3 regions of the Lentibacillus sp. JNUCC-1 genome follow, and region 3 is predicted to be linked to each of the others. Evidence: predicted binding sites of a transcription regulator. Region 3 holds the regulator's gene; each other region holds the start of a gene.
What was found. The regulator CtsR, encoded in region 3, represses protease genes until heat stress. The targets are predictions, from matches to a motif close to ATGGTCAATAAAGGTCAAACA.
Positions count from the first base shown of each region.

Region 1 (10,943 bases), on a different contig from region 3:
ATGGCATATGTCTCCATGACGACAAGAAACTTATCTTCGCTGCTCCATCGATCGCTGGTTTGCCCATTGCCAGGAGCTGCGTTACCAGACGCTCTGGCCTCCTTTCGCCACTTATACAGTGTCACGTCTGAGATGCCAGTCTCTTTACTCAATGCTTTCACTGATTCATTTTGTGGTGGCATCATCCGCTTCAATGCCGCCGTTTTTTGTTCCTCTGAATATCGCTTATTTGTCATTACGATGACCTCCGTGTGATTTAGTTAATCATACCACGTTTGCCTCGTACGACAACTATCCTAACAGAGGGGGAAAAGAAATACAAAAAGCAGTGGGTTTTAAATGGCATCGATATCTCCATTGAGGAACCGCAAATTGCAGCCCTCGTTGGACCAAATGGATCTGGTAAAACAACCTTATTGAATTGTATGACGAACCTGCTCCCGTTTGACGAAGGTGACGTTCAATTGCTAGGTAAAAAACATACGGATCCAACCATATTTTACGATGCCTCGTATTTACAGGATAACCGAATTTTGTATGAGCATTTGACAGGCCTGGATCATTTGAAATTCATCTGTAAAGTGCAGAAAATCCCCCTGTCTCGCATCAAAGAAGTCACAGATCGTGTCGGCATGTCCGGCTATGTTAAAAAACGGGTAAGAAATTATTCTCTCGGTATGAAACAACATTTGCTGCTTGCTATGGTGATTATTAATGATCCCAAATTGCTGTTATTGGATGAGCCGCTCAATGGCCTTGATCCGACAAGCGCCGTGTCTGTGCGCAACATTTTGCTGGAATTACACGACGAAGGCACCACAATCTTGCTCTCCTCACACAATCTGGATGAAATCGACCGGGTGACCAATACCATTTATTTCCTCAAAGGTGGCCGCCTATTAAAGGAATCACTGGCAGACGTTGCGTCAAATCAATATTTTGTAACCGTTTCCAATCTTCCGTGCGCCCAAACCGTGTTGCATGAAGCTGGCGTCACGTTTGACACCACCGACAAAGGAGAGGTCACATTTGAAGAAAGCGACTTGCACCTGCAATCGTTCATTGATCTTATGAACGGGCACAACATCTCACTTGAGAACATTCACAACGAAATGGTCGGCGCCGAAAAGCGGTACCAGCAATTATTCAAAGGGGTTGACCATCATGAAACTGTTTCCCTTTGAATTAAAAAAAATGGTTTACAGCAAAAAATTCGTTGTTCTGCTTCTGGCTGTCATCGGGGCGATCGTTCCGTTGTTTATACATAATGTTGTTTTTCAGCCGGTCATTAAGGAAGATCAGCTTCAAGTCGCGGATGAGCGGTGGAGCACAAGTGAAATGATGTTAAGAGGGCACCAATACAAGCTTGAAGATGATCCTAACAATGAGACAGAGCTTGCTTTGGAAAAAATGATGTATGAGAACATGAACATTTTGGCGGAATTGAAAGGCGCCGTTCGTGCAGATGACTGGGAGGCGCAATTAACGAAAGAAAATGCATTTTTTAAAAGCGTTGTGACCTACAATGAAGCCGGTGGTGAATATCCGCTTGCCGCCTCAGACATCGTCCGCAAATACGCCATGAATCAAAAGCTTCTGGACGAGAACATCAAGCCTGAGCACGGCGTATACAGCCTGGCGTTTCCAAATTTCATGAAGCAGGTATTTGAATTCTTCTTTCAGTTCGGTGCCATGATTATCATGTTCATTTTAATCGGGACCTGATGACAGCAGAATTCGAGGATCACTCGGCGAAATTATTGTTTACCCAGCCTTTAAAACGCATGAACATCATCACGAGCAAGCTATGGACGGCGATCTGTTCTTACGTGTTGATCGTTGCTGTTATATGGCTGACTGTTTTTGTGGTCGGAGGCGTTTTCGGCGATAACGGGACTTTTGACTATCCCATTTTAATCGAGCAGAACGGTGAGTTGGCCTTTATCGCGACAGCTGACTACATCATCTATGGCTTGGTTAGCATATCTGTCATGATGGTCGGTATGATTTCTTTGTATCTGTTACTCGGCTTATTTTTTAAACAAACGATCGCGACATTGTTTGTTTTAGTCGTTATCATAGTGGGCGGGTATGGCGGAGCGTCGCTTATTTCATGGGACTTTTTCGCTTGGTTGAACCCGTTTCAGTACGTGTTTCCTACAGAGCCGATTTTACATCAAAATGGAACGGCGTGGTATCAAGGTCTGCCCGTTGTGTTGATGTTGAGTTTGCTGTTTTATGGATTGGCAGTGAAAAAGATCAGCAAGAGCCGAATTGCTTGAGAGGGTGGTCCCCCCTTTTCGTTGTCAGCTTTTCGTCAACCCGCCTCGTTCTGATCCCCTACATAGTCGAGGGGGTCTTTTTCTGTTTGGATCACATGATGTTTGCCGTCTGTCATAAGCACGATATTGCCATGAATCGCTGTTGAGTATAAATCGATTTGCATCCTTTGCAAGTTGCCCATCACACGTTCAACAGGGTGACCGAATTTATTTTCCCTGGCGTAAGAGAGAATAGCTGCTTTCGGATGGACGGCTTCAATAAAAGCCATGGTCGAACTTGTATCTGAGCCGTGATGCGGTATTTTTAGGAAGTCGCCTTTTAAGTCGTATGCTTTCATGAGCTGGTATTCCATATCTTTGTCGATGTCGCCAGCTAGGAGAAGTGACTTTTGCAAATACTCGATTGCCAAGACGATCGACGACTGGTTGTTAGTGCGTGTCTCTTCGTCTGCATTCAGGATTTGCATTTTTAAAAAGGGATCAAATTCAATGTGATCATCCTCCCCCGCTTCATAAACAGGAATCATCTGCCGGCGGATCTGATGAACGTATTTCAGATACGTTTTCGTGACGTGAAATTTCCCATTATCAAGGACATGGCCGATCTTGAACTGTTTCATAACTTCCACCAAACCGCCAATATGATCGATATCCGGATGGGTCGCGACCAGGAGATCAATGGTGTCAATCTGTTGCTTGTTGAGATAGTCGACAACAGCGGGGCCTGCGTCGGGTGGTCCGCCGTCCACGAGAATGACCTTGTCTGCAGGCGTCTCGATTAAAATACTGTCCCCCTGGCCGACGTCGATAAAATGAACTTTCAGCAGGGACGTTGGGGTTTGCGCTTGGGTGTGGTACGGCCAAGCTGTAATGGTCAGCGTGAAAATGAGTATGACAGCGATTCGTTTCATCCAATCTTCCTTTGCTGTACAGTTTTTTGATAGTGTGCCACGGAATGGAGAGTTTATGAATTTTGAGAAGATGCGTTTAGATTGGGGGTCGGGCGCTGGGGGATTATATCGGCGCTCGTGGGATTATAACAGCGCTCGAGTGGATATATCGGCGCTCACGAGAATATATCAGCGCTCGAGTGGATATATCGGCGCTCACGAGAATATATCGGCGCTCGAGCCAGTATATCGGCGCTCGAGCCAGTATATCGGCGCTCGGGACATTATATCGGCGCTCGGGACAGTATATCGGCGCTCGGGACAGTATATCGGCGCTCGGGACAGTATATCGGCGCTCGGGACAGTATATCGGCGCTCGGGACAGTATATCGGCGCTCGGGACAGTATATCGGCGCTCGGGACAGTATATCGGCGCTCGGGACAGTATATCGGCGCTCGGGACAGTATATCGGCGCTCGGACAGTATATCGGCGCTCGGGACAGTATATCGGCGCTCGGGACAGTATATCGGCGCTCGGGACAGTATATCGGCGCTCGGGACAGTATATCGGCGCTCGGGACAGTATATCGGCGCTCGGGACATATATCGGCGCTCGGACAGTATATCGGCGCTCGGGACATTATATCGGCGCTCGGGACATTATATCGGCGCTCGGGACATTATATCGGCGCTCGGGACATTATATCGGCGCTCGGGACATTATATCGGCGCTCGGGACATTATATCGGCGCTCGGGACATTATATCGGCGCTCGGGACATTATATCGGCGCTCGGGACATTATATCGGCGCTCGGGACATTATATCGGCGCTCGGGACATTATATCGGCGCTCGGGACATTATATCGGCGCTCGGGACATTATATCGGCGCTCGGGACATTATATCGGCGCTCGGGACATTATATCGGCGCTCGGGACATTATATCGGCGCTCGGGACATTATATCGGCGCTCGGGCATCCGCAAGACGGATGCCACGAGCTCCCCACCACCTCAACACAAAAAAATCCGGATACCTGCTCATCAAGCAGGCATCCGGATCCGCATCATAGTAGCTTATGCTGTTGTAACTTGAATCTCTTCATCCACAACGTCAACTTTCACATCATCTACAGAACCATTTTCAAGAATCAAGTCGGTAAGCTGATCTTCAACTTTTTCCTGAATAACTCTGCGGAGCGGACGGGCGCCAAAGCGTGGGTCATAGCCAAGACGGGCCAGCTCATGCTTAGCTTCGTCGCTCACTTCAATCTTAATGTCGTTTTCTTCAATCGTAGCTTCCAGATCGGCGAGCATGAGATCAACAATCTGGACGAGATGCTCTTCTGTCAGCTGACTGAATTCAATAATGGAATCGAAGCGGTTCAGGAACTCTGGCTTGAAGTAATCGCTCAGATGTTCAAGCGTTGAGACCTGGCTGTTGGGTGCAGAATTGAAACCGACATTAACTTCTTTCACACCAGTTCCAGCGTTGCTTGTCATAATAATGACTGTCTCTTTGAAGCTGACGGTACGGCCATGTGAGTCAGTCAACTGCCCGTCTTCCATGATTTGCAGGAACATGTTTTGCACATCTGGGTGTGCTTTTTCAATTTCGTCCAGCAAAATAATAGCGTACGGGTTGTGACGGACTTTCTCTGTCAGCTGACCAGCTTCTTCATGGCCGACATATCCTGGAGGTGAACCGATGATTTTAGACACGGTGTGTTTCTCCATATACTCACTCATGTCAAGACGGATCATCGCATCACGAGATCCGAATATTTCTTCGGCAAGTGCTTTGGTCAATTCTGTTTTACCGACACCGGTTGGACCGACAAACAAGAATGAACCGATCGGACGATATTTAGACTTCAGTCCAGCGCGGCTGCGGCGAATCGCTTTGGCCACCTGACTGACAGGATACTCTTGACCAATCACTTTTTGACCAAGGTTATCAGCTAAATTCTTCATCTGTTCTTGTTCATCTGCCTGCAGTTTCGTAACCGGAATACCGGTTTTCTCCTCGATCAGCAATTGGATATCAGACAGTTCCACGTCAATGGTCTGTTCCTCACCTTTTGCTTTTTCAAGTTGCTTCTGCAGCTGGATTTCCTGATAGCGCAAGTTGGCTGCACGTTCATAATCCTCTTGTTCAGCTGCAGCTTCTTTGTCTTTTATAATCTCATTCATTTGCTGTTCGATTGCATTAGAATCTTTGGACGCATTATCCAAGTTTAAGCGTGAGCCGACTTCATCCATTAAATCAATGGCTTTGTCTGGCAGGAAGCGATCTTGAATGTAACGCTGCGACAAGGTTACAAAAGCCTGGATCACGTCATCGGAATAGCGCACTTCATGGAACGCTTCATATTTATCTTTGATGCCTTGCAAGATCAATGTCGCTTCTTCAATCGATGGTTCTTTGACCATAACGGGCTGCAATCTGCGTTCAAGGGCAGCGTCTTTTTCAATTTGACGGTACTCTTTCAACGTGGTAGCCCCGATCAGTTGCAGTTCACCGCGAGCAAGGGCTGGTTTCAAAATGTTGCCAGCATCCATTTGCGAACCTTCTGCGGTACCTGCCCCAACGAGCAGATGGATTTCATCAACGAACAAGATCACATCTTGACGCTCCTGCAGTTCGCTGATCAATTGCTTCATCCGTTCTTCAAATTGACCGCGCACGCCTGTGTTGGCCACAAGTGAAGCCACATCAAGCAAATACAATTGCTTGTTCATCAATTTCGCAGGCACTTGACCTTCAGCAATTTTCAATGCCAGGCCTTCTGCAATGGCTGTTTTACCAACACCAGGCTCACCAATCAGAACCGGGTTGTTTTTATTGCGGCGATTCAACGTTTCAATCACCCGTTTAACTTCATTGTCTCGGCCGATGACCGGGTCCACGAGCCCTGCTTTTGCAGCGTCGGTAACGTTTTTACCGAGTTGATCAAGCAGGCCGTTGCCTTTGTTGCCTTTTTGCTTGGTACGTGTGCCAGCTTGATGCTGTCCAGCAGCACCGCCGTTTGCCTGAAATTGTCCGGCAAAATCGGCTCCTTCCATAAATGGATTGTTCATTCCATCAGAGTTCATCATTTCTTCGCGGATTTCTTGAAAGCATGAATGACATAAATGAAGCTGCATCTTTTGGTTGTTCATTTGCATTGCCATGTTAATACTTGCTGGATTGATGCCACATTTTTGACAGTTCATCTTTACATTCCTCCTGTATTTTTAATATGTTAAGGTAGTTGTTTTGAGTTTGACTTTGACTATCTTTGACCTTACAAATCTTATTATACTCTGACCTTCTTTGACTTTCAACCCCTATGCTTATATTTTTAAGATGTGCTTTGTGACACTTGCTTCTATTTATATAAAACATAAATCAGAAATATGGGTAGCTTAAGAAAACTGCTTCTGGCAACCGCTCGGAGAAAACACTGCGCTTTCCGTGGGCGCTGCTGAGCCTCGGTCCCACAGGATGTGGGTCATGAAGAAGTGACGATTGACGTCGCGGTTTTAGCCTTCCTTCCCCTATATCGCGCTGGGGTCTCTCCGAGGCTTGTCCTCCCGCTGGAGTCTCCGTGTTTTCCCCGATCTAGATGTGGTGGAAGAATCCATTCTATTTTTAGTAGAACAATTCGCTACTGTTAGCCGAGCATATACGTTACAAAAATAGGAGGCACACATATAGCGGAGAAAATACATGAAGACTCCTGCGGGAACAGCACGAGTCCGAAGACCCCACAGCGGTGGGCTTTCCGCGAGGAGGCTGAGGCCGTGCCCGCGGAAAGCGAAATGTATTTTCGGAGCGATGCCCTTTCTCATATAAACTTAGTTGATTCGTAGTTTAAAGGACCATTAGTAAGGATATTTCTTTTCTCTCTCCATATATTAACGTTCCAACCTCATTTTAAACATCAAAAAACCGGTGCCCTGGATTCAGGCACCGGTACTAGTCTGTTATTGCATTTGTTCTTGTTTCCTCAGTTCAATCCGTCTGATCTTCCCGGAGGTGGTTTTCGGAAGCTCTTCTATAAAACTGATTTCTCTCGGATACTTATAAGGTGCAGTCATTTGTTTAACGTGATCCTGAAGGTCTTTAACAAGTTCAGCATCACCGGACACCCCTGGCTTTAAAACAATAAACGCCTTAACAATCGTTCCGCGGATCTCATCCGGCTTCCCAACCACAGCACATTCCTGAACGGCTGAATGTTTGACGAGGGCATCTTCAACTTCAAACGGCCCAATCGTATAGCCGGAACTGATGATGATGTCGTCGCGGCGTCCCTCGAACCAGAAGTAGCCGTCCTCATCCATGGAAGCTTGGTCACCTGTCACGTAATACTCTCCGCGCCGTGACATTTTCGTCCGCTCCGTGTCCTTATAATACTCACGGAACAGAGCCGGACTGCCGAGTTTCAAAGCGATGTCACCAATTTCTCCTGGCGGCAGCGGCTCGCCATTTTCATCGATAATCGCAACATCATTGCCTGGCGTCGGTTTGCCCATGGAGCCCGGCTTCACGTCCATATCTTTTGTAATGCCCAACAGCAATGTATTTTCGGTCTGACCATACCCATCTCGAACCGTCACTGAAAAATATTTGCGGAAAGTGTCAATAACTTCCACGTTCAATGGCTCGCCTGCCGACACAGCACTATGCAGTCCTGGCAATTGATAGTCTGCTAGATTATCAACCTTGGCCATCAGGCGATACTCTGTCGGTGTACAGCACAAGACGTTGATCTCCTCATCCTGCAGCAGCTGCAAATATGTTTTCGGGTCAAATTTCCCCTGGTAAACAAACCCGGTTGCCCCGCTGCCGAGAACAGATAAAAACGGACTCCAAATCCATTTCTGCCAGCCAGGGCCTGCTGTTGCCCACACCTTGTCACCTTCCTCGATGCCAAGCCAGTTGGGAGCTGCTGTTTTTAAGTGTGCAAATCCCCAGCCATGCGTGTGGACAACGCCTTTTGGATTGCCGGTTGTACCTGATGTATAAGGCAGGAACGCGATGTCGTCTTTGGTCGTCTGCGCCATAGCCAGTTCACCAGAGGCCGACTCGATCAGCTGATCCAAGTCATGCCAGCCTTCTGCCTCCCCGCCAACTGAAAATTTCACCAGCTCGTCATATTCCTCAACACCTTTATATTCATTCACGTACGGATAAAAGCTTGCAACAGCCTTCACTTCCCCGTGACTGATTCGGTACTGAAGATCTTTCGTTTTCAGCATTTCCGAGGCCGGCACGATGACGATTCCTGTTTTAAGTGCCGCCAGATATACCTTGTAAGCCGCCAGAACTCGCGGAACCATAATCATAATCTTGTCACCTGGATTCAAGCCCTTCTCCAAGAAAACGTTTCCAATTTTATTGACGTCATTCAGCAGTTCATCATATGTTGCCGTTTCACGCTGGCCTTGATCATCCATCCAAACGAGCGCTTTTTTCCCGGAGCCGGCATACTTTTCAACTTCCATTGCAATGTTATACATGTCCGGTGCAAGCAGATCTTCTTTCTTCATACAAGCAAGCCTCCTTTTTAACTTATTACAATCATAGCAAACCTTTTGATCATTTTAAATAAAATTCCTATTAAATCATTAAAAAACTCCACTGCAAATGGAGCAATGGAGCTTTTCATATTAAAGTTCATAAAACCCAACCGGAAGCAGATCTTTTATTAGGAGCTCGTCAAGGCTTTTAAAGGTGTAACCGTCTTTTTTCAGATCCTGGATCAGCTTGGCCAGTGCTTCAGCGTTGTCAGATGACACAGCATGAAGCAGCATAATGGCGCCGGGATGAACCTGATCCATTACCTGATTATAGGCGTATTCCCACCCCTTCTGCTGATCTGTGTTCCAATCTTTAAAAGCCAGTGACCAGAACACGTGGACATAGCCGAGTTCATGCGCCCATTTCAATGTATCTTTGCTAAAAGTGCCCCGGGGCGGACGCAAGTATTTCATGGATTTCTGTCCTGAAACTTCAGCCACAGCTGATTCCAGACTTTCAAGTTCTTCTTGAATAGATGCTTTGGACATAATCGTAAAGTCTGGATGATGGAATGAGTGATTCCCAATGATGTGGCCTTCATCAGACATACGTTTGACCAATTTTGGTTCACTTTCAACATAATGCCCTGTTACAAAAAACGCAGCCGGCACATTCGCCTCTTTTAAAACGTCAAGCACATCACCCGTATACCCTTCTTCATAGCCGTTATCAAAGGTTAGATAGATGACTTTATCGCCGGAATGATCAGCATAATAGGCCCCGTACTCATCCAGCATTGCTTTATATTTCCCCACATCAGGAATGGTGTGGTCGTTATTTTTCTTATAGCCCCAGCCATAACCGGCGCCCATGGCCGTGGATACCGGGAGAATGGAGAGCAGCAACAAGGCACTCAGGACAACACATATCATTCGTTTATGATCGTAGCGCATAACAGACCTCCGTTTTTGCTTAGTTTAAACGGAGGTCTGAACTTTATACTTATAATAACATGGCTCCGGCCCAGCCGAAGATCACGAGCGGAATGTTAAAGTGAATAAATGTCGGCACACATGTATCCCAAATGTGGTGGTGTTTCCCGTCAGCATTCAGCCCAGATGTCGGTCCAAGTGTGCTGTCAGATGCTGGTGACCCTGCATCACCAAGTGCACCGGCAGTTCCGATTAAAGCTGCAGTTGCCAGCGGTGAAAAGCCAGCCGTAACACAGATTGGAACGAACAATGCCGCGATAATCGGAATGGTGCCAAATGATGAACCAATACCGATCGTGACAAGCAAGCCAACCAAAAGCAGCACAATCGCAACAAGTGATTTATTTCCACTCAGGAAGCCTGAAGACGCTTCTACGAGAGCATCTACTGCTCCTGTTTCTGTCAATACATTGCCAAATCCTGAGGCAACAAGCATCACAATTGCAATCATGCCCATCATGCTGATCCCGTCAGCCATAACTTTCTCGCCTTTTTTGAACGGAACAGCGACAAAGAGAAACATGAGTACAAGACCAGTCAAAGCACCGATAATTAAATTCTGCGTCACAATTTGAACAACAAGTGCAGCGACGATTGCAACCAGTGTTAAAGCATGTGTTTTATTAAACGTGACATCTTTTTCTTCAGGTATGATTACCCCATCACTTCCGCCTGCACCGGGAATCGGATCCCGTTTTTTACGATAGGTGAAAAGAATCGCAATGACGAGACCAACAATCATGCCAGACCCGGGAATCAGCATAGCCAGAGCGGCATCGCTCATTGATAATGAAACGCCATTTTGTTCCATCCCTTTTACAATGGTTTTATGAAATAGTATCCCAAAACCGGCCGGGATCATAATGTAAGGGGCTTTTAAACCGAATGTCAAAGCTGTCGCAACCGCCCGGCGATCGATTTGCATGTCGTCAAATAACTTTAGCAACGGTGGGATTAATATAGGTATAAATGCAATATGCACAGGTACAAGGTTTTGAGATAATGATGCAACGCCTGCGATGACGAACAGCAGCAAAATCCGTTTACCTGTTAATATTTTGATGAGCTGACGAACAAGAATTGACGTAATGCCTGTGTAGCTGATGGCAACGGCAAAGGCCCCAAGCAAAATATAACTGAGCGCTGTTTCAGACTGTCCTCCCATTCCATTCACGAGCATTGTGACTGAGTCCACCATTGACAGACCAGCCATCAACCCTGCAGTGAGTGCTGCGGCAATGATTGCAATAATCACGTTAACCCTTAACAA
Region 1 covers NZ_WHOH01000003.1:266,553-277,495, reverse strand. Annotated here, with positions in the region: one part of gene JNUCC1_RS11725 (IS3 family transposase) at 1-236, opposite strand, end outside; gene JNUCC1_RS11720 (ABC transporter ATP-binding protein) at 276-1,184, shown strand; gene JNUCC1_RS11715 (hypothetical protein) at 1,165-1,725, shown strand; gene JNUCC1_RS11710 (hypothetical protein) at 1,725-2,282, shown strand; gene JNUCC1_RS11705 (ComEC/Rec2 family competence protein) at 2,318-3,193, opposite strand; gene JNUCC1_RS11700 (tetratricopeptide repeat protein) at 3,249-4,268, shown strand; gene JNUCC1_RS11695 (ATP-dependent Clp protease ATP-binding subunit) at 4,250-6,388, opposite strand; gene mbcS (acyl-CoA synthetase MbcS) at 7,142-8,710, opposite strand; gene pdaA (delta-lactam-biosynthetic de-N-acetylase) at 8,831-9,634, opposite strand; gene JNUCC1_RS11680 (Na+/H+ antiporter family protein) at 9,684-10,943, opposite strand, start outside.
Region 1: JNUCC1_RS11695 (ATP-dependent Clp protease ATP-binding subunit) is a predicted target of CtsR. The motif match lies at 6,441-6,461, and genes of this name have one in related genera.

Region 2 (10,943 bases), on a different contig from region 3:
CTCATACCTGCGTCTTTTTTTGCCTGCAATGGCCGGCGGGGTCTTCCTCCAATGGCGATTTATTTCGGTTCATTGTATAATAAGTATAGGATCTTATGTTAGATCCACAACGAATAGGTCTTAAAATCGAAAAGGTGATAAGCATGCAGCGGGTAACAAATTGCATACTATTGAATGAGGGCCATATTTTACTGCTGAAAAAACCGAGCCGGGGCTGGTACGCTATCCCAGGCGGGAAAATGGAACAAGGTGAAACCATTAAAGAATCGGTAACACGGGAGTTTAGAGAAGAAACAGCTCTTGAACTCGAAGATCCGAAACTGATGGGCGCATTTACGTTTAACGTTTATTCCAATAAAGAATTACTGCAGGAATGGATGATGTTCACATTTATTTGTGATACGTTTAAAGGAGAACTTGCTGAAGTGTGCAGAGAGGGAGAATTGGTGTGGGTGCCACAAGATCAAGTGCACACATTGCCGATGGCTGAAGGAGACAGAAGCATCTATAAACATGCCCTGCATTCCAAAGGCATGCTCTACGGTTCATTTGATTATACAGATCAATATTCATTAATAGAGATGCGTCTTGATCCATCTGGATATTAAGGAGCGGATTTGTGTTGACACAAAAAGAAAATGAAACAAAATTGGTGATTATTACCGGTATGTCAGGCGCCGGAAAAACAGTGGCTGTGCAGAGTTTTGAAGACCTGGGTTTTTATTGTGTCGACAATCTGCCACCGGCCTTGTTGCCTAAATTTCTTGATTTAATGCGGGATGCTTCGAATAACATCCAAAAAGTAGCCCTCGTAATGGATCTCAGAGGACGGGAGTTTTTTGACACACTCTTTGATTCTTTGGATATTTTAAGCCATGAAAGCTGGATAGATGAACAGATCCTCTTTCTTGATGCCAAGGATGAGGCACTCGTCAGCCGCTATAAAGAGACGCGCAGATCCCATCCATTGGCGAAAGGTGGCCTACCTTTACAAGGCATCGAACTGGAAAGACAGCTTCTTGACGAATTAAAGGGCAGAGCCCAGCGTATTATTGATACCACCGAACTTAAGCCTAAAGAATTGCGTGAGGAAATCCTGAAAGATTATAAAGAAAAAGAACAAAATATTTTTTCAGTCCATATGGTGTCATTTGGATTTAAATACGGGATTCCAATTGATGCGGACCTTGTGTTTGATGTCCGCTTTTTACCGAACCCGCATTATGTCAGTCACTTGCAGCCATTAACAGGAATGAATAAAGATGTTGCGTCCTATGTATTTAAATGGTCCGATACCCAGAAGTTTAATGAAAAGGTGCTGGATCTCTTGCAATTTATGATGCCGCAATATAAACGAGAAGGAAAATCCCAACTTGTGGTCGCCATCGGCTGCACGGGTGGACAACACCGCTCTGTTGCACTGGCGGAGTATTTTGCCAAACAACTATCCAATACCTATATTACGCACATTACACATCGGGACATTGATAAAAGAAAGGGGCACTAGATATGAGGAACCCCAACGAACCACGGGTGGTGGTCATTGGCGGGGGAACCGGAATGCCAGTTTTGCTCAGAGGCCTAAAAGATTTGCCGATTCAATTAAGCGCACTTGTGACCGTGGCCGATGATGGGGGCAGTACAGGCAGGTTGCGCTCGGAAATGTCTATTCCGGCCCCCGGTGATATCCGAAACGTGATTGCTGCTCTGTCAGATGCTGAACCAATGCTGCTTGAATTATTTCAGCACCGTTTTGCAGTTGGAAACGGCTTGTCAGGTCATTCCATGGGGAACTTGTTACTTGCCGCCATGACGTCTGTAACAGGCGACTTTTACACAGGAATCAAAGAAATATCGCGTGTTTTGAACGTCAAAGGCAAAATTTACCCCATCTCCAATGAAAGCATATCTTTGCATGCGAAAATGGTTGACGGCACCCTTGTATCAGGCGAGTCAAATATTCCTGCTGCCAATAAACATATTGAGCGTGTTTTTTTACAGCCGGAACCGATTCAGCCGTTTCCTAATGCGATCAGAGCCATTGAAAAAGCTGATTTAATTGTGATTTCTCCCGGTAGCTTATATACAAGTATTATGCCTAACTTGATCATTCCGGGGGTTGACGAGGCCATTAGGCAGGCAAATGGACAAGTCGTTTATGTGTGCAATGTGATGACACAGGCAGGAGAAACGACCGAATATACTGCAGCAGATCATGTTCAGGCGATCTATGATCATGTCGGAACAGACTGTTTGGATGCGATTGTGGTACATAACGAGCCCATCAGCAAACAAATCAGGGATGTATATGCTGAAGAAAATGCAGCCCCTGTTGAATACGATATCGATCGTTTATTGTCATTGGGTCTCCGGGTCATTGAAGGGGACATTATCCGCCCAGACAGACCAACATTACGCCACGATACGGATAAAATAGCTGCTTTATTATATTCATTGATTAAACGGACCTAGATGTCTATAAAGAACGGAGGTGGTCCATATGTCATTCGCTTCTGAAATTAAGAAAGAATTAACAGGCGTTGACGTTAAAAACTGTTGCGCTCAGGCTGAACTCGCAGCAATTATCCGCATGAACGGGGCCATTTCTCTATCCAAACAACGTTATGTTTTGGATGTGCAAACAGAGAATGCTGCAATTGCCAGACGCATTTATACGTTGATTAAAACGCTGTACGATCTACCGGTTGAATTGCTCGTCCGGAAGAAAATGAAGCTCAAGAAAAATAACGTATATATTGTCCGAATGGTAAAAGACGTAGAGCGGGTGCTCGGTGACCTGGGCATAATGCGGGAGTCATTGCAATTCAATAAATCCATTTCAGATACGTATTTACAAAATCAATGCTGCAGTAAATCGTATCTGCGGGGCGCCTTTTTAGCAGGTGGTTCGGTGAACAACCCCGAGACTTCTTCGTATCACCTCGAAATCTTCAACTTTCACGAATCGCATAATGAGGCGCTTTGTGACTGTTTAAATCAATTCGACCTGCGTGCCCGCAAACTCGAACGAAGAAATGGCTATATTTGCTATATAAAAGAAGCTGAGAAAATCACTGAATTCCTGAACATCATCGGAGCCCATAACGCCTTGTTTAAATTTGAAGATGTCCGCATCGTAAGAGACATGCGCAATTCTGTTAACCGGTTGGTGAACTGTGAAACCGCCAATTTAAACAAGACCATCGGAGCGGCTTTCCGGCAAATCGAAAATATTAAATTGATTGATGAAACAGTTGGACTGGACGCTTTGCCCGAGAAACTTCATGAAATGGCAGAGCTGCGTGTCAAACATCAGGATGTCTCACTTAAAGAGCTTGGTGAGCTCGTATCAGGCGGCAAAATATCGAAGTCTGGTGTCAATCACCGGTTGAAAAAGATTGATGCATTTGCCGAAAAAGTACGGCAGGGCGAAAGAGTTTAAAATTTAATGAAATTGTAATTCCATCTTTCTCCTAACCATGATATAATGAGCGCTAATTCAGAATTAACTGTCATGCATAAAGATGTACCATGAAGGTTGTCAAAGACCTTCATCAGTCAATATGATAGCGGTTTCTTTTGGGAGGGGTTAATGAAGTGATTGAAAAAACAGTAACCATACAACTGGAAACAGGTTTACAGGCAAGACCAGCAGCACAATTCGTCCGGGAAGCCAACCGATTTTCAGCACATTTGTATCTTAAAAAAGATGAACGTCAGGTTAATGCAAAAAGCATCATGGGAATAATGAGCCTGGCCATTGGAAAAGGGGAAGAAATGACCATTGTTGCAGATGGTCCGGACGAAACAGAAGCAATGGAACATCTTATTGCGTTTGTGGGATAAGCTGCAGCTATCTTCTGAACCAGATCATAAAATTCCAGCTATAGCGGGAAAGTGAAACTCAAATTGAGAGTAGACTAAAAAAGTCTGCTCTTGTTTGCTATTTGGTGTGTGGTTTAGATACTGAAGTATTTGAAGTGTGGGATTAAAGGGGGAATGAAAATAAATATAGCAGATTTTAGAAAAAAACTCCTCGCTATAAATGAGATTATTTATTTTGACGAATATAAGTACCTTCGCGAAAAAGCATCTGATCCTTTAAAGCTACGTAGCTTAATTAGTGAGGCAGAAGATTTCTTAAAGAGAAGCAGTGAAGATCATCACTATTTTTTACATGGAGCTTTAGGCAACTTATACAGGATCGACGCTCAAACAAAGAAAGCTATTGATTGTTTGTCATATTCTCTTAACCTTGCAGTCGAGGAAAGAAATTTTACAAGAGAAATCGTGTCATTAATTCGGTTGGGTGAGGCTTTTAAATACGATCAACAACATCACAAGGCATTAGACCTATTCAACGCCGCTTTAGATAAGTGTGAAGCCAACAATGTTAATGCATACTTAGATTTTGCATTGCAGCATAAAGGGAAATGTCTTTTGGAATTGGCAAGGCTGGATGATGCCGAAGAATGCTTTGTGAAGGCTTTAGAGTTAAGAAAAGAAAAAAGGGAAGTCTCTCTAATTGATTCTACGGAACAAGCATTAAGGCTGGTAAAAGATATGCAACCTAGACGGACCTAATAAGAGAGTTTAGGTTATAAAGAGTAACTTGGAAGGATTAAGTTATAACAGGTGGGTGAAGAAAGAATAATGAATACAACAATAGAAAAAGCTAAAGATCTTAAGACGTTATCTCTGTTTTTAGCCCAAATGAATAAGGAGAAGACATCCCACATAGGCTTTTGCGGTGAAAAGCCGGAGGAAATACATCAGACATTGAAAGATGACTTTATCGGTGATGGAGGCGATGTGAATTTTTTTGTCTGCAGGAATGATAGTGGAGTGATCTTGGCAGCTATTGGCTTGGATATAGACGGGATGACTGCAGAGGTGTGGGGGCCGTTTAATCAAACATCTTCTGTAGAAAAACAAAATGAATTATGGGCCCACTTGTTACATGCGAATCCGGCAGTGGAGACCTTTCAATTTTTCATTAATAAAGAAAATACTCAACAACAATTGTTCATGGATGAGATAAAAGCGGAAGAGAAAGGCGAGCATTTAACTCTGCAAATTACAAAGAAGGATTTTGAGGATGTTGGTGTGATGAAAAGCACGCCATTTGTCCGGAGTGATTTTCAAGCATTTGAAAAAATACATAATGGAATTTTCCCAGATACATACTATGACGCAGCAACAATTAAAGATGGACTCAGCAATGACCATGTGTTACGGCTACTTAAGACAGAATCTAATGAGATACAAGGCTATGCCTATTTTGAAATTGATACCGAAATGGGTGAGGCTTCCTTGGAGTACATTGCCATTGCTAGTGAATTTCAAAATAAAGGATTGGGCACGATGTTATTAAAAGAAACATTATCGGAAATGTTCTCATATCCACAGATCAATGAAGTCACATTAACCGTGGAGAATTCGAATAGCCTGGCTAACCATGTGTATCTTAAGGCTGGTTTTAAACCTAAATATGTATTAAAAAATTACCTTCTTAAGCGGTAGAACTGGAGCTGATTTACATAGAGAAAAGAATTTATATTGTGAGACATTTTAAAGCACGAGGGCAGCCATCAGAGTCTCCTTTAATGAAAAGTTGACCCAAACTGTGAACCAGTGAAAACTTTATAAACCTACATAAAAGTTCTCGGGGAAGTTTTATGTTACGGCTTATATAGCAATTTCATGTGATTTTCTGAAATATGAGTTGAAAACGGCGATATACACTTCAAAAATTCCGATATACCTCTCAGAATTTCCGATATCGCATGCAAAATTTCCGATATATCTAAATTGAACCATATATGTTTGTGAGAGCGTCGTGATTTCCGCTACGGGAAGTCGCTTTCCGCGGGCACGGCCTCAGCCTCCTCGCTCGCAAAAACCGCTCGCTGTGGGGTCTTCGGACTCGTGCTGTTCCCGCAGGAGTCGACTTCCCTCCGCTCCAATCACTCTATGTTAGTCAATGGCTTGGACGGTCCTGCACATATATTCATCTGGGACATTTATACCCTCTAACCTAGCTCGGGGAAAACACGGAGACTCCCGTGGGAGCAAAAGCCTAGATGAGACCCCGGAGCGCGCAGCGCGAGGAGGCTCATCAGCGCCCACTGGACGCGGAGTGTTTTCCCCGAGCGGTTGCAAGTGGCAGTCATAAGTTAGTTCGCAGTTTACTTATATTGTGCTTATATTGTGCCTTACACAAAAAACGTTTTATAGACCTATTTAAATAAAAAACAAGAGCCACATAGGTTGCAGCTCTTGCTTTGATTATTGAATATAAGCGCGCCCGGGAGGATTCGAACCCCCGGCACATGGTCCCGGAAACCATCGCTCTATCCTGCTGAGCTACGGGCGCATGAATGGATGTCTTTTCGGACACATAGGATATTATATCGTTTATGAATCCATAAGACAAGTCTTTTTTAAAAAAGATTAGATTTGGCAAAGAATGGGTATGATGAATGTGTCGTTCAGATTAGGTACATAAAAATCTGAAACGTATCGTTTGACCATTATTGACCTATTGGTTATGATGAAAATAGATCCTATGGATTAACAGTTTAGATACAAGGAGGAAATACCTTATGAATCTGATACCTACAGTTATTGAACAAACGAATCGCGGTGAGCGTGCCTATGATATTTATTCACGTCTGTTAAAAGACCGCATCATCATGCTTGGCAGTGGAATAGATGACAATGTGGCAAACTCAATCGTAGCACAGCTTTTGTTCTTGGAAGCAGAAGATCCTGAAAAAGATATTTCAATTTACATTAACTCACCAGGTGGCTCCATTACTGCCGGGATGGCGATTTATGACACGATGCAGTTTATTAAACCAGATGTATCAACCATTTGCACTGGCATGGCTGCATCAATGGGTGCGTTTCTTTTGGCAGCTGGTGAGAAAGGCAAGCGTTACTCCCTGCCTAACAGTGAAGTTATGATCCACCAGCCACTCGGCGGCACACAAGGTCAGGCAACCGATATTGAAATTCATGCACGCCGCATCATTGAGATGAAAGAAAAGATGAACAAGATTCTTTCAGAGCGTACGGGTCAGCCGCTTGAAGTCATTGAGCGTGACACAGACCGTGATAACTTCATGGACGCAGATAAAGCTGTTGATTATGGCTTGATCGACAAAGTTCTAACAAAAAAACCTGAATAAGCATAACTTAAACAAAAAACCGTGATGTCATTAAGACATCGCGGTTTTTTTCGTTTATTGAGATGCACCCTCTGCATAAAGAGATGCTCTTGCTGCCTGAGCGTCTCAAATAAGAGTGTGAGCGCCACAAAAACAGGGCTAAGCGCCCCAAATAAGAGTGCGAGCGCCACAAAAACAGGACCAAGCGCCCCAAATAAGAGTGTGAGCGCCACAAAAACAGGGCTAAGCGCCCCAAATAAGAGTGCGAGCGCCACAAAAACAGGACCAAGCGCCCCAAATAAGAGTGTGAGCGCCACAAAAACAGGGCTAAGCGCCCCAAATAAGAGTGCGAGCGCCACAAAAACAGGACCAAGCGCCCCAAATAAGAGTGCGAGCGCCACAAAAACAGGGCTAAGCGCCCCAAATAAGAGGACGAGCGCCATAAAAAACGGGCCTCAGCATCCCGAATAATGAGGTGCGTGCTAACCATCCCTCTCTAAAGCTTCAACAATTATTACAGTTATTGCCCCTCTAAGAATATTCCTCTTCAAGTTGTTCAAAATCATAGACATAACTCAACCCCTTGTTTAATAGACTTGAATAAACGCGTCACAGGTCAGGATTAGGGGGAGGCAACCATTTTGACAAAACATGTACTGGAAATAAAGGATCTGCATACCCATTTTTTTACCGACAAAGGCGTTATTCCGGCAGTTGATGGGGTGAGCTTGAATGTCGCCGAGGGGGAAATTGTTGGTGTGGTCGGTGAATCTGGCAGTGGGAAAAGTGTCACGTCTCTTTCTGTAATGCAGCTCATTCCGAATCCGCCTGGCCGAATCGTCGGGGCGATATTTACTTTAAGCAAAAAAATCTTGTACAAACATCTGCAAAAGAGATGAGGAAAATTCGCGGGAATGAGATTGCTATGATCTTTCAGGAACCGATGACATCTCTTAACCCGCTGTTCACCATTGGAAATCAATTAATCGAAGCGATCACACTCCATCAAAAGTTGAAAAAGAAAGATGCAAAGGCCCGTGCGATTGAGCTGCTTAATCAGGTCGGCATTCCCCGGGCCAAGGAGATTGTGGATGAATATCCTCACCAATTATCCGGTGGCATGCGCCAACGGGTGATGATCGCGATGGCGATGTCCTGTCGTCCTGAATTGCTTATAGCCGATGAACCGACGACGGCACTTGATGTCACAATACAGGCGCAAATTCTTGATTTGATGCGTCAGCTGAATGAGGATTTGAATACTGCGATATTGCTCATCACCCACGACTTAGGTGTGGTGGCTGAAATATGTGACCGGGTTGTGGTCATGTATGCGGGGCAAGTCGTTGAGGAGGGAACGACCCGCGAGATTTTAAAGGATCCGCAGCAACCCTATACAAAGGGACTGATCCGTTCATTACCCAATATGAAAAAGAAAGAGCAAAAATTGTATTCCATACCAGGAACTGTACCCAAACCGAAACCAGATATGATCGGTTGCAGGTTTGCGCCACGTTGTGAATATGCATTTGATCGCTGTTTTATAGAAAGTCCGCCTTTATATGATATTGGTAATGGGCGTACAAGCCGGTGCTTTTTAAATGAAGGAGATAAAGAGGTGGGGACACATGACACAGCCATTACTGAAAGTTGAACATCTAAAAAAATATTTTCCGATTAAAGGCGGGGTTTTTGGGCGAAATGTGGGGCAAGTAAAGGCAGTAGATGATGTTTCCTTTGAGGTGATGGAAGGCGAGATTCTTGGGATCGTAGGAGAATCCGGCTGTGGTAAGTCTACAACAGGCAAGTCTTTACTCAGGTTGATTGAACCAACAGAAGGAAAAGTCACGTATGACGGGCATGAGGTTACGACGCTTAATGATGAAACGATGCGTCTGCTGAGGCGCGATATGCAAATCATATTTCAAGATCCATATGCCTCGTTAAATCCAAGGCATACTGTGGAAAAAATTATCGGTGAGCCGTTACTCGTTCACGGCATGAAGTCTGCTGAACAACGAAAAACTCGTGTCCAGGAACTTCTCGAGGTCGTGGGACTTGATGCTTACCATGCCTCACGGTATCCCCATCAGTTCAGCGGTGGGCAGCGGCAGCGGATCGGGATTGCGCGGGCACTCGCCAATAATCCCAAGTTGATCATTTGTGATGAGCCCGTATCAGCACTTGATGTCTCAGTGCAGTCACAAATTTTGAACCTTATGGAAGAACTGCGTGATCAGTTTAACCTGACATATGTCTTTATTGCACACGATTTAAGCGTTGTGAAGCACATTAGCGATCGGGTGGGGGTGATGTATCTTGGACGAATGGTCGAGCTTGCGAATAAAGATCACTTGTATGACGATCCGAAACACCCTTATACGCAAGCTCTGTTATCGGCAGTCCCAACGCCCGATCCAGATGAAAAAAAGGACCGGATGATTCTAAAGGGAGATGTGCCAAGTCCGGCAAACCCGCCATCAGGGTGCGCTTTTCATACCAGGTGTCCTTATGTCATGGATGTTTGTAAATTGGAAAGACCGGCATGGAAAGAAGTTTCCGAGAACCATTTTGCAGCATGTCATTTATATGAATGAAATTGATGTTAACCATTACAATCAATGGTTGATATAGATCACATACAAACAGGGGGTAAAAAAATGAGGCGATCAAGTTGGTTCATTACTCTGGTACTCCTGGCAAGTCTGGTGGTCATTCTCGCAGCGTGTGGCGGTAATGACGAGAACACATCAGATCCAGGCGATTCGGGGGACACGAATGACGGCGAAGAGAGCAACGAAGGAAATACAGGCGGAGATGGGGACAGTGATGAAGAGCAGGTTCTTGTTTTTGCAAGGGGCGGAGATTCTGAAAGTCTCGATCCAGGGAGCACGACAGATGGTGAATCCTCACGCGTAACAAGACAGGTCATGGAAGGGCTGCTTCAGTTTAAAAAGGACTCATTTGAGGTGGAGGGCGCACTTGCCCACGACTGGACTGTCTCGGATGATGGTCTGACCTATACATTTCAGTTGGAAGAAGGCGTTACTTTCCATGATGGCGCACCATTTAACGCAGAAGCCGTTAAAGTGAATTTTGACCGCTGGGCAGATCCAAGTCATGAATTTGCCTTCAGTGATGACGGCTACGTATATTCCATGTACGGGACGATGTTTGGTGGGTTCAAAGGTGATGATGACCATGTTATTGAAGAAATCAATATTCTGGGTGACCACGAAATAGAATTTGTTTTAAAACGGCCGCTCGGATTTTTCCTGCAAAACCTCGGAATGACATACTTTGTCATGACGTCTCCAAAGGCGCTTGAAGAACACGGAGCTGCCATTAATGAGAACCCTGTCGGAACAGGACCGTTTCAATTTGTCAGCTGGAGCAAGGATGACACAATTGTTCTTGAAAAATTTGCTGACTACCGTGTAGATGGTCAACCGAAACTAGATAAAGTCATTTTCGAAGTGATTCCGGAGAATGCTTCCCGTTTGATTGCTCTCCGATCCGGCGACATTGACATTATGGATGGGCTTAATCCGGATGATGCAGCAAGTGTTGAAAGTGAAGCAGAACTTGACTTGTATACACGTGCTGAGAATAACTTTGGTTATGTCGGGATGAATACTGAGAAAGAATTCTTGAATGATGTGAAAGTGCGCCAAGCCATCAACCATGCTATAGATCGTCAGGCCATTGCCGATGCCTTGTATGCAGGCTATGCAAATCCGGCGAAAAACCCATTGCCACCGGGTTATCTCG
Region 2 covers NZ_WHOH01000003.1:639,139-650,081, forward strand. Annotated here, with positions in the region: gene JNUCC1_RS13680 (NUDIX hydrolase) at 144-608, shown strand; gene rapZ (RNase adapter RapZ) at 623-1,507, shown strand; gene JNUCC1_RS13690 (gluconeogenesis factor YvcK family protein) at 1,510-2,472, shown strand; gene whiA (DNA-binding protein WhiA) at 2,501-3,442, shown strand; gene JNUCC1_RS13700 (HPr family phosphocarrier protein) at 3,598-3,846, shown strand; gene JNUCC1_RS13705 (tetratricopeptide repeat protein) at 4,000-4,584, shown strand; gene JNUCC1_RS13710 (GNAT family N-acetyltransferase) at 4,654-5,523, shown strand; tRNA gene JNUCC1_RS13715 (tRNA-Arg) at 6,303-6,376, opposite strand; gene clpP (ATP-dependent Clp endopeptidase proteolytic subunit ClpP) at 6,606-7,193, shown strand; gene JNUCC1_RS13725 (hypothetical protein) at 7,151-7,615, opposite strand; partial or broken gene JNUCC1_RS19075 (ABC transporter ATP-binding protein) at 7,814-8,826, shown strand; gene JNUCC1_RS13735 (ABC transporter ATP-binding protein) at 8,801-9,769, shown strand; gene JNUCC1_RS13740 (ABC transporter substrate-binding protein) at 9,833-10,943, shown strand, end outside.
Region 2: clpP (ATP-dependent Clp endopeptidase proteolytic subunit ClpP) is a predicted target of CtsR. The motif match lies at 6,524-6,544, and genes of this name have one in related genera.

Region 3 (10,943 bases):
CAGGGGGTTTCCGCCCCTTGGTGCTGAAGTTAACGCATTAAGCACTCCGCCTGGGGAGTACGGCCGCAAGGCTGAAACTCAAAAGAATTGACGGGGGCCCGCACAAGCGGTGGAGCATGTGGTTTAATTCGACGCAACGCGAAGAACCTTACCAGGTCTTGACATCCTCTGCCAGCGCTGGAGACAGCGTGTTCCCTTCGGGGACAGAGTGACAGGTGGTGCATGGTTGTCGTCAGCTCGTGTCGTGAGATGTTGGGTTAAGTCCCGCAACGAGCGCAACCCTTAACCTTAGTTGCCAGCATTCAGTTGGGCACTCTAAGGTGACTGCCGGTGACAAACCGGAGGAAGGTGGGGATGACGTCAAATCATCATGCCCCTTATGACCTGGGCTACACACGTGCTACAATGGATGGTACAAAGGGCAGCGAAGCCGCGAGGTGTAGCAAATCCCATAAAACCATTCCCAGTTCGGATTGCAGGCTGCAACTCGCCTGCATGAAGCAGGAATCGCTAGTAATCGTGGATCAGCATGCCACGGTGAATACGTTCCCGGGCCTTGTACACACCGCCCGTCACACCACGAGAGTTGGCAACACCCGAAGTCGGTGGGGTAACCTTTATGGAGCCAGCCGCCGAAGGTGGGGCCAATGATTGGGGTGAAGTCGTAACAAGGTAGCCGTATCGGAAGGTGCGGCTGGATCACCTCCTTTCTAAGGATATCTAGCATAGATGCCCGTCAAACGGCATCACAGCTAAATTAACGGAAAGACATCACTTCGTTTGTTTGTTCAGTTTTGAGGGAGCAAATCTCTCGAAACTTTGTACCTTGAAAATCAAATAAGAGCAATCAAGACATCAAATAAATCGTATGTTTATTCATTGAAATAAAACACGCCAGTTAAGTGAATAAGGGCGCACGGTGGATGCCTTGGTACCAGGAGCCGAAGAAGGACGGGACTAACACCGATATGCCTCGGGGAGCTGTAAGTAAGCTTTGAATCGGGGATTTCCGAATGGGGGAACCCACTGTTCGTAATGGAACAGTACGCACATCTGAATACATAGGATGTGTGAGGCAGACCCGGGGAACTGAAACATCTCAGTACCCGGAGGAAGAGAAAGCAAAAGCGATTTCCCAAGTAGCGGCGAGCGAAACGGAATCAGCCCAAACCGGCAGGCTTGCCTGTCGGGGTTGTAGGACACACCATATGGAGTTACAAAGCTGTTTGTTAGACGAATCGATCTGGAAAGATCAGCCAAAGACGGTAACAGCCCGGTAGTCGAAAAGAAGCAGCCTCCGGTGTGGATCCTGAGTACGGCGGAACACGAGAAATTCCGTCGGAATCCGGGAGGACCATCTCCCAAGGCTAAATACTCCCTGGTAACCGATAGTGAACCAGTACCGTGAGGGAAAGGTGAAAAGCACCCCGGAAGGGGAGTGAAAGAGAACCTGAAACCGTGTGCCTACAAGTAGTCGGAGCCCGTTAATGGGTGACGGCGTACCTTTTGTAGAATGGACCGGCGAGTTACGATTGCATGCAAGGTTAAGTGGTAGACACGGAGCCGCAGCGAAAGCGAGTCTGAATAGGGCGTTTGAGTATGTAGTCGTAGACCCGAAACCGTGTGATCTACCCATGTCCAGGGTGAAGGTCAGGTAACACTGACAGGAGGCCCGAACCCACGTATGTTGAAAAATGCGGGGATGAGGTGTGGGTAGGGGTGAAATGCCAATCGAACACGGAGATAGCTGGTTCTCTCCGAAATAGCTTTAGGGCTAGCCTCAAGATCAGAGTACCGGAGGTAGAGCACTGATTGGACTAGGGGCCCTCATCGGGTTACCGAATTCAGTCAAACTCCGAATGCCGGATACTTATGCTTGGGAGTCAGACTATGGGTGATAAGGTTCATAGTCGAAAGGGAAACAGCCCAGACCGCCAGCTAAGGTCCCAAAGTATACGTTAAGTGGAAAAGGATGTGGCGTTGCACAGACAACCAGGATGTTGGCTTAGAAGCAGCCACCATTTAAAGAGTGCGTAATAGCTCACTGGTCGAGTGACACTGCGCCGAAAATGTACCGGGGCTAAACGTATCACCGAAGCTGCGGATTGTTCTTCGAACAATGGTAGGAGAGCGTTCTAAGTGCTGTGAAGTCAGACCGTGAGGACTGGTGGAGCGCTTAGAAGTGAGAATGCCGGTATGAGTAGCGAAAAAAGAGTGAGAATCTCTTTCACCGAAAGCCCAAGGTTTCCTGAGGAAGGCTCGTCCTCTCAGGGTTAGTCGGGACCTAAGCCGAGGCCGAAAGGCGTAGGCGATGGCCAACAGGTTGATATTCCTGTACCACCTCGTGACCGTTTGAGCGATGGGGGGACGCAGGAGGATAGGACAAGCGCACCGATGGACGTGTGCGCCCAAGCAGCGAGGGAGTTGGATAGGTAAATCCGTCCAACAATCCCAATCTGTGATGGGGAGGGAAATTGAGTACCGAAGTGTCTGAATCCACACTGCCAAGAAAAGCCTCTAGCAAGGTCACAGGTGCCCGTACCGCAAACCGACACAGGTAGGCGCGGAGAGAATCCGAAGGTGAGCGGGAGAACTCTCGTTAAGGAACTCGGCAAAATGACCCCGTAACTTCGGGAGAAGGGGTGCTCCTTTAAGGAGGAGCCGCAGTGAATAGGCCCAAGCGACTGTTTAGCAAAAACACAGGTCTCTGCGAAGCCGAAAGGCGAAGTATAGGGGCTGACACCTGCCCGGTGCTGGAAGGTTAAGGGGACGCGTTAGAGCCTACGGGCTCGAAGCGTAGAACTGAAGCCCCAGTAAACGGCGGCCGTAACTATAACGGTCCTAAGGTAGCGAAATTCCTTGTCGGGTAAGTTCCGACCCGCACGAAAGGTGCAACGACTTGGGCACTGTCTCAACGAGAGACCCGGTGAAATTATACTATGCGTGAAGATGCGCATTACCCGCGACAGGACGGAAAGACCCCGTGGAGCTTTACTGTAGCCTGATATTGAATGTTTGTACAGCTTGTACAGGATAGGTGGGAGCCTTGGAAGCGTGAGCGCCAGCTTACGTGGAGGCACCGGTGGGATACCACCCTGGCTGTACGACCATTCTAACCCAGGACCGTGATCCGGTCCGGAGACAGTGTCAGGCAGGCAGTTTGACTGGGGCGGTCGCCTCCCAAAAGGTAACGGAGGCGCCCAAAGGTTCCCTCAGAATGGTTGGAAATCATTCGCAGAGTGCAAAGGCAGAAGGGAGCTTGACTGCGAGACCTACAAGTCGAGCAGGGACGAAAGTCGGGCTTAGTGATCCGGTGGTTCCGCATGGAAGGGCCATCGCTCAACGGATAAAAGCTACCCCGGGGATAACAGGCTTATCTCCCCCAAGAGTTCACATCGACGGGGAGGTTTGGCACCTCGATGTCGGCTCATCGCATCCTGGGGCTGTAGTCGGTCCCAAGGGTTGGGCTGTTCGCCCATTAAAGCGGTACGCGAGCTGGGTTCAGAACGTCGTGAGACAGTTCGGTCCCTATCCGTCGTGGGCGCAGGAAGTTTGAGAGGAGCTGTCCTTAGTACGAGAGGACCGGGATGGACACACCGCTGGTGTACCAGTTGTTCCGCCAGGAGCATAGCTGGGTAGCTACGTGTGGCAAGGATAAGTGCTGAAAGCATCTAAGCATGAAGCCCCCCTCAAGATGAGACTTCCCATCACTTCGAGTGAGTAAGATCCCTCAGAGACGATGAGGTTGATAGGTCTGGTGTGGAAGCGTGGTGACACGTGGAGCTGACAGATACTAATCGATCGAGGACTTAACTAGCGTAAAGTACGATGATGACTTGACCTCTTATTTGATTTTCAGGGTACAAATTTAAAAAAGAACTTGCATTTTTCGATTAAAATGCTTATAATAGTTCTTGTCCTTAAAACAGCATAAAGGTCTGGTGGCAATAGCGAAGAGGTCACACCTGTTCCCATGCCGAACACAGCAGTTAAGCTCTTCTGCGCCGATGGTAGTTGGGGCATCGCCCCTGCAAGAGTAGGTCGCCGCCAGGCATCAAAACATCCAGATTACAATTATAATTGTAATCTGGATGTTTTTTTAGTTTGCTTTTGGGGAAATATATGGTGCATATTCAAATCAATATGGGAATGGTTATATAGACGTTGAAGAGACAATCATCGTTTATTTTTGTATAACATATATATAATTGTATCGCTTAATACATATTTTTAGGATGGTTTATAAAGTGGGGAGGTGAATGCATTGTTTGAGCAGTACCTTGATCAGCATTTTTCAGTTATCGCATTAAGGATCCTGATTGCGCTGCTGCTTTCAGGGTTGATTGGTTTTGAGCGTGAACTCAAGAATCATTCTGCCGGCTTTCGGACGCATATATTAGTCGGGATTGGTGCGTGCTTGATGATGCTGCTGTCTCTTTATGGCTTTCAGTCACTTATTGATGCGTATGATAATATCAGATTTGACCCAGCAAGAATTCCCTCCTATGTGATCAGTGGTATTGGTTTTTTAGGGGCGGGAACGATTATTGTATACGGCGGTACGATACGCGGCCTGACAACGGCGGCTTCCATATGGGCTGTGGCTGGACTGGGGCTTGTTGTAGGCATGGGCATGTACAGCACTGCAATTTATACAACTTTGCTTATATTACTGAGCCTTGGTTTTCTAAATAACATTGAAAATAAGATTATAAAAAAGAAGCGTTCCAAAGCTATTGAAATATTTGCGGACGATGACATAGAAATCAATGCCCTTATTTCAGTCTTGGAAGGTTATCAAGTATCGATTAAGCGAATGGAGATCGTTAACGAATCACAAAACAGCAAACAAATTATTATTAAGTATGAGCGTGGTTCAGATGTTAACACGGTTGCTTTAATAAATGACATTTCAAAAGTTGAAGCGATCCGGACCGTTAACGATAGTGAATGAGGTTGAAATGTCTTTACTTTTTTCCGATAAGAGGGTTTGTTTTTAACATGTGTGTCTAAAATGATTAAAAGTAATCAGTTTGCAACAGACCAATTTTGTCGTATAATAAATGCATAGTCAAAGTTAGTCAAAGTCAAAACATCATTGTTTTGCTCATAGGATTAGAGGAGGAAAGTTTATGAGTAACATTTCTGATGTGATTGAAAGGTATTTAAAGAAAGTCCTTGAATCAAAAGGGAAAGGTGTCATTGAAATCAAACGCAGTGAAATTGCTGATCAGTTTCAATGTGTGCCTTCTCAAATAAATTATGTGATTAATACACGTTTTACAGTGGAAAAGGGATATATAGTAGAAAGCAAACGTGGTGGAGGAGGCTATATACGGATTATCCGCATCACATATCAGGACAAAGCTGAACTGATTGATGAAATCATTGGCATGATTAACCCAGCCGTGACACAGCAAGCTGCGATTGACATTCTGGAACGTTTATTGGAAGAAGAGATTATGACCGAACGAGAGGCTAAAATGGCGGCAAGTGCGATTGACAGAAATACACTGCTTTTCCCCTTGCCTGTTCGGGACGAAGCAAGAGCGCGTATTCTAAGTGCCATGCTAACCACCTTAAAATACTCAAACAGATAGGGAGGGACTCATATGCAATGCGAGGAATGCCAGAAGCGACCGGCTACACTGCATTTAAAACAGGTCATTAATGGTGAAACGACAGAACGGCATGTGTGTGAGCAATGTGCCAAGGAAAAAGGATATATGGGTTATCCGGAAGAAGGTTACTCTCTGCATCATCTCCTTTCAGGTTTGTTTAATTTTGATTCTTACCCGGTTAACTCTAAGAAACAAGGTGCCCAGCCTTTCCAACCCATACAAACGCTTCAGTGTGAAAAGTGTGGCATGACCTTCTCCCAGTTTAAACAGACTGGCAAATTTGGTTGTGCCAAATGCTATGAAACATTCAATGACCGCCTTGATTCCATTTTCCGTCGGGTACATAGCGGCAACACACAACATCACGGTAAAATACCCAAGAGGCGCGGAGGCGATCTGCATACGAAAAAACAGCTGGACGCCTATAAAAGCGAATTAAAGTCATTGATTGAACAAGAGGCATTTGAAGACGCCGCACTGGTCAGAGATAAGATTAAGGAGCTTGAACAAACAATTCGAGACGGAGAAGCAGGTGATGGTGCATGACACTCCAAAACTTTATGAATGAAGCGATCAGTCCATGGATGCGAAAAGGCGGTCCGGACAGTGATATTGTACTCAGCAGCCGGATCCGCTTGGCGAGAAATTTTGTTCGTGTGCCTTTTCCTATTGTCGCAGAGAAAAACGAGCTTGAAGAAGTCTCTGAGTTTATGAAAAACACCTATGATCATGTATCATTTCAGGATTATGATGATTTTAATTTTGTACCTATCCAGGACCTATCTCCTGTAGAAAAGCGTGTTTTAGTGGAAAAGCATCTCATCAGCCCGCATCTGATTGAGCATGACCATGTCTCAGGCGCATTGATATCCGAAAATGAGCAAGTTTCTATTATGATTAACGAAGAGGATCATATTCGGATGCAGCTTTATTTCCCTGGCTTTCAGCTTGATCAGGCGCTTGAGAAAGCTTTTGAACTTGATGACTGGCTTGAGAAGAAAGTTGATTATGCATTTGATGAAACGAGAGGCTATTTAACCAGCTGTCCGACAAACATTGGCACAGGCATGCGTGCATCAGTCATGATGCATCTCCCTGCTCTTGCACTCACACAGCAGATTAATCGTATGATCCCGGCGATCAACCAACTTGGTCTTGTAGTAAGAGGGATATATGGTGAAGGCAGTGAGGCACTGGGTAACATCTTTCAAATATCCAATCAAATCACGCTGGGGAAGAGCGAACAGGACATTGTCGCGGACTTGCAAAGTGTCGTACAACAATTGATTGAACATGAGCGCCGTGCCAGAACACAGCTGCAGGAACAGTCAGAAGCCCGGCTGGAAGACCGTATTTTTCGTTCCTACGGGGTTCTGGAGCATAGCCGGATTATAGAATCCAAAGAGGCTGCAAATTGTATTTCAGACGTTCGGCTCGGCATTGATCTGGGTATCATTCAAAATGTGAAGCAGCCGATTTTAAATGAACTTATGACTCTTATCCAGCCCGGTTTTCTACAACAGTATGCCAACAAAAAGTTATCACCGAATGAGCGTGACATATTGCGTGCAACATTGATTCGGGAACGTATCGAGTTAGATCAATAGACAGGAGGAAATGCACTATGATGTTTGGTCGTTTTACTGAAAGAGCACAAAAAGTACTTGCTTTATCACAGGAAGAAGCTGTCAGACTTGGTCACAGCAATATAGGAACAGAACATATTCTACTTGGTCTGATCCGCGAAGGTGACGGGATCGCTGCTAAAGCACTGCAGTCCATAGGTCTTGAAACCGAAAAAATCCAGGAAGAAGTAGAGAAGCTGATTGGCAAAGGGAAGCAGCCTATGCAGACGATTCATTACACACCACGAGCCAAGAAGGTTGTTGAACTCTCACAGGACGAGGCGAGAAAACTGGGTCATTCTTACGTTGGAACAGAGCATATATTACTTGGGTTAATTCGCGAAGGTGAAGGGGTTGCAGCCCGGGTGCTCAACAATCTGGGTGTCAGCTTGAATAAAGCCAGACAACAGGTATTACAGCTTCTCGGCAGCAACGAATCGACTGCAGGACGCCAGGGCCGCGGACAGTCAACAGGCACTGCAAACACGCCAACACTCGATTCCCTTGCGCGTGATTTAACCGAAAGTGCAAAAGAAGGCGATGTTGACCCCGTGATCGGCAGAAGTAAAGAGATTGAACGGGTTATCGAAGTGCTCAGCCGCCGTACGAAAAACAACCCTGTTTTGATTGGTGAGCCAGGTGTCGGTAAAACAGCCGTAGCAGAGGGGCTGGCCCAGCAGATCGTTAACAATGAAATTCCGGAGACACTCAGAAACAAACGTGTTATGACACTTGATATGGGTACCGTTGTAGCAGGGACGAAATACAGGGGTGAATTTGAAGACAGATTGAAAAAAGTCATGGAGGAGATTCGTCAAGCCGGCAATATTATCATATTCATCGATGAGCTTCATACGCTGATCGGAGCTGGTGGGGCTGAAGGGGCGATTGATGCCTCTAACATCCTTAAACCATCGCTTGCTCGTGGTGAACTTCAGTGTATTGGGGCCACTACCCTTGATGAATACCGCAAGTATATTGAAAAGGATGCGGCCTTGGAACGGCGTTTTCAGCCCGTCCAAGTGGATGAACCTACCCTTGACGAAACTGTCCAGATTTTAAAAGGGTTGCGCGATCGTTATGAAGCCCATCACAGAGTCACCATTACAGATGAAGCGATTGAAGCAGCTGCTCAGTTGTCTGACCGTTATATCAACGATCGTTTTCTCCCAGATAAAGCAATTGATCTCATTGATGAAGCTGGTTCAAAGGTTCGTTTACGCTCATACACGATTCCACCTAATCTCAAGGAGCTGGAACAGAAGCTAGAGAATGTTCGTAAAGAAAAGGACGCTGCTGTGCAAAGTCAGGAGTTTGAAACAGCAGCTTCACTCAGAGATTCTGAACAAAAACTCCGTGAAGAATTGGATAAAACCAAAAATGATTGGAAAGAAAAGCAAGGTAAAACCGATACAAAAGTGGTCATGGAGGACATTGCTGCGGTCGTTTCAACATGGACCGGCGTCCCAGTGGTTAAATTGACCAAACAGGAAAGTGAACGACTCCTGAATATGGAGGAAATCTTGCATAGCAGGGTTATTGGTCAGTCAGAAGCGGTTAACGCTGTATCAAAGGCCATTCGCAGAGCTCGTGCAGGTCTTAAGGATCCTAAACGTCCGATTGGATCATTTATATTCCTAGGCCCTACTGGTGTTGGTAAAACTGAATTGGCCCGCGCCCTTGCTGAAGCAATGTTTGAGGACGAGGATTCGATGATACGTATTGACATGTCCGAATATATGGAGAAACACTCGACTTCCAGGCTCGTGGGTTCACCTCCTGGATATGTGGGACATGAAGATGGCGGTCAATTAACTGAAAAAGTCCGGACAAATCCATATTCTGTTATATTGCTCGATGAAATTGAGAAAGCACACCCTGAAGTGTTTAACATCCTACTCCAAGTTCTGGAAGATGGGCGTTTAACTGATTCCAAGGGTCGGGTTGTTGATTTTCGCAATACCGTTTTGATCATGACCTCTAACGTCGGAGCCGACCAGCTGAGAACAAATAAATACGTTGGTTTCACGCTGGAAGAGGAAGGTCAGGAATACAAAGACATGAAAGATAAAGTCATCAGCGAACTTAAAAAGGCATTCAGACCAGAATTCCTAAACCGGATAGATGAAACAATTGTCTTCCATTCGCTTGAGGAAAAGCATATGACGAAGATCGTGTCACTTATGGTTAACCAGCTACAGAAACGTCTGAAGGACCAAGAGATTGAATTCACTCTGACTGATAAGGCACTTGAAAAAATCGCCAAAGACGGTTTTGAACCTGAATACGGTGCACGTCCACTCCGTCGTTCCATTCAGAAAAACGTCGAGGATTTACTTTCAGAAGAGTTGCTGAAGGAAACCATCTCTAAAAACGAAAAGGTTAAAATTGGTCTCAACAACAAAGGTGAATTTATAGTTCTGCCGAAATAAATCTTGAATGCAATCGGAAGCCTCTATCACAGGGGGCTTCCAATTTTTCCATTAGGAGCAATAAATGTGGCACAAGTATGTAAATTGGATTTAAATGATAAATGACTGTAACTTTTGTGTTATGTCAATCGTACAACATACAGGGTATAATAAAGGTGGGGAAAATCATTGGCGAGAAAGAAAACAAAGTATGTATGCCAGGATTGTGGCTATGAGTCAGCGAAGTGGATGGGGAAATGCCCTGGTTGCGGTAATTGGAATACACTGGTGGAAGAAGTGGATTCAGCATCGTTAAAAGGTCGCCATCATCTTGGTGTTAGCCAACAGGCTGTAAGCCAGCCAGAAAAAATAACAGCAATTGAGTCGCGAAAAGAACCACGAGTTACGACAGAAATGAAAGAGTTCAACAGAGTTCTCGGTGGAGGGATTGTGCCTGGGTCCCTTGTATTGATCGGCGGTGATCCAGGTATCGGCAAATCGACTTTGCTTTTGCAGATATCAGCTCAGCTTGCTGATCAAAACCTCTCTGTTCTATACATTTCTGGCGAGGAATCTACCCAGCAGACAAAATTACGGGCAGATCGCTTGAACATTAAATCTGAGGGACTTTATGTTCTTGCTGAAACAAATTTGTTCAACATCGCGAAACATATTGAACAAATTAAGCCTGATTTTGTAGTGATCGACTCCATTCAAACCATTTATCGGGAAGAAATCACAAGCGCGCCGGGAAGTGTTTCTCAGGTCAGAGAATCTACCAGTGAATTGATGAAAATCGCTAAAACAAACGGCATACCCATCTTTATTGTTGGTCATGTCACCAAAGAAGGTGCCATTGCAGGGCCGCGTATGCTCGAGCATATGGTAGATGCTGTCTTGTATTTTGAAGGGGAGCGACACCATGCGTACCGGATTTTACGCAGTGTGAAGAACCGTTTCGGCAGTACACATGAAATGGGTATTTTTGAAATGAAAGAGTTGGGTCTTAGAGAGGTCTTAAACCCATCTGAAATCTTTTTGGAAGAGCGCTCACAGGGAGCAGCCGGTTCAACAGTTGTGGCATCAATGGAAGGCACGAGGCCAGTACTTGTCGAAATACAGGCGCTTGTATCTCCATCGAGTTTTGGGAACCCGCGCCGTATGGCCACTGGGGTCGATCATAGCCGTGTTCCATTGTTAATGGCTGTGTTGGAAAAACGTGTCGGCCTCATGCTGCAGAACCAAGATGCCTACATTAAAGTGGCCGGAGGGGTCAAACTGGACGA
Region 3 covers NZ_WHOH01000001.1:1,853,694-1,864,636, forward strand. Annotated here, with positions in the region: rRNA gene JNUCC1_RS08620 (16S ribosomal RNA) at 1-710, shown strand, start outside; rRNA gene JNUCC1_RS08625 (23S ribosomal RNA) at 897-3,817, shown strand; rRNA gene rrf (5S ribosomal RNA) at 3,938-4,053, shown strand; gene JNUCC1_RS08635 (MgtC/SapB family protein) at 4,256-4,954, shown strand; gene JNUCC1_RS08640 (CtsR family transcriptional regulator) at 5,133-5,600, shown strand; gene JNUCC1_RS08645 (UvrB/UvrC motif-containing protein) at 5,613-6,167, shown strand; gene JNUCC1_RS08650 (protein arginine kinase) at 6,164-7,228, shown strand; gene clpC (ATP-dependent protease ATP-binding subunit ClpC) at 7,246-9,678, shown strand; gene radA (DNA repair protein RadA) at 9,847-10,943, shown strand, end outside.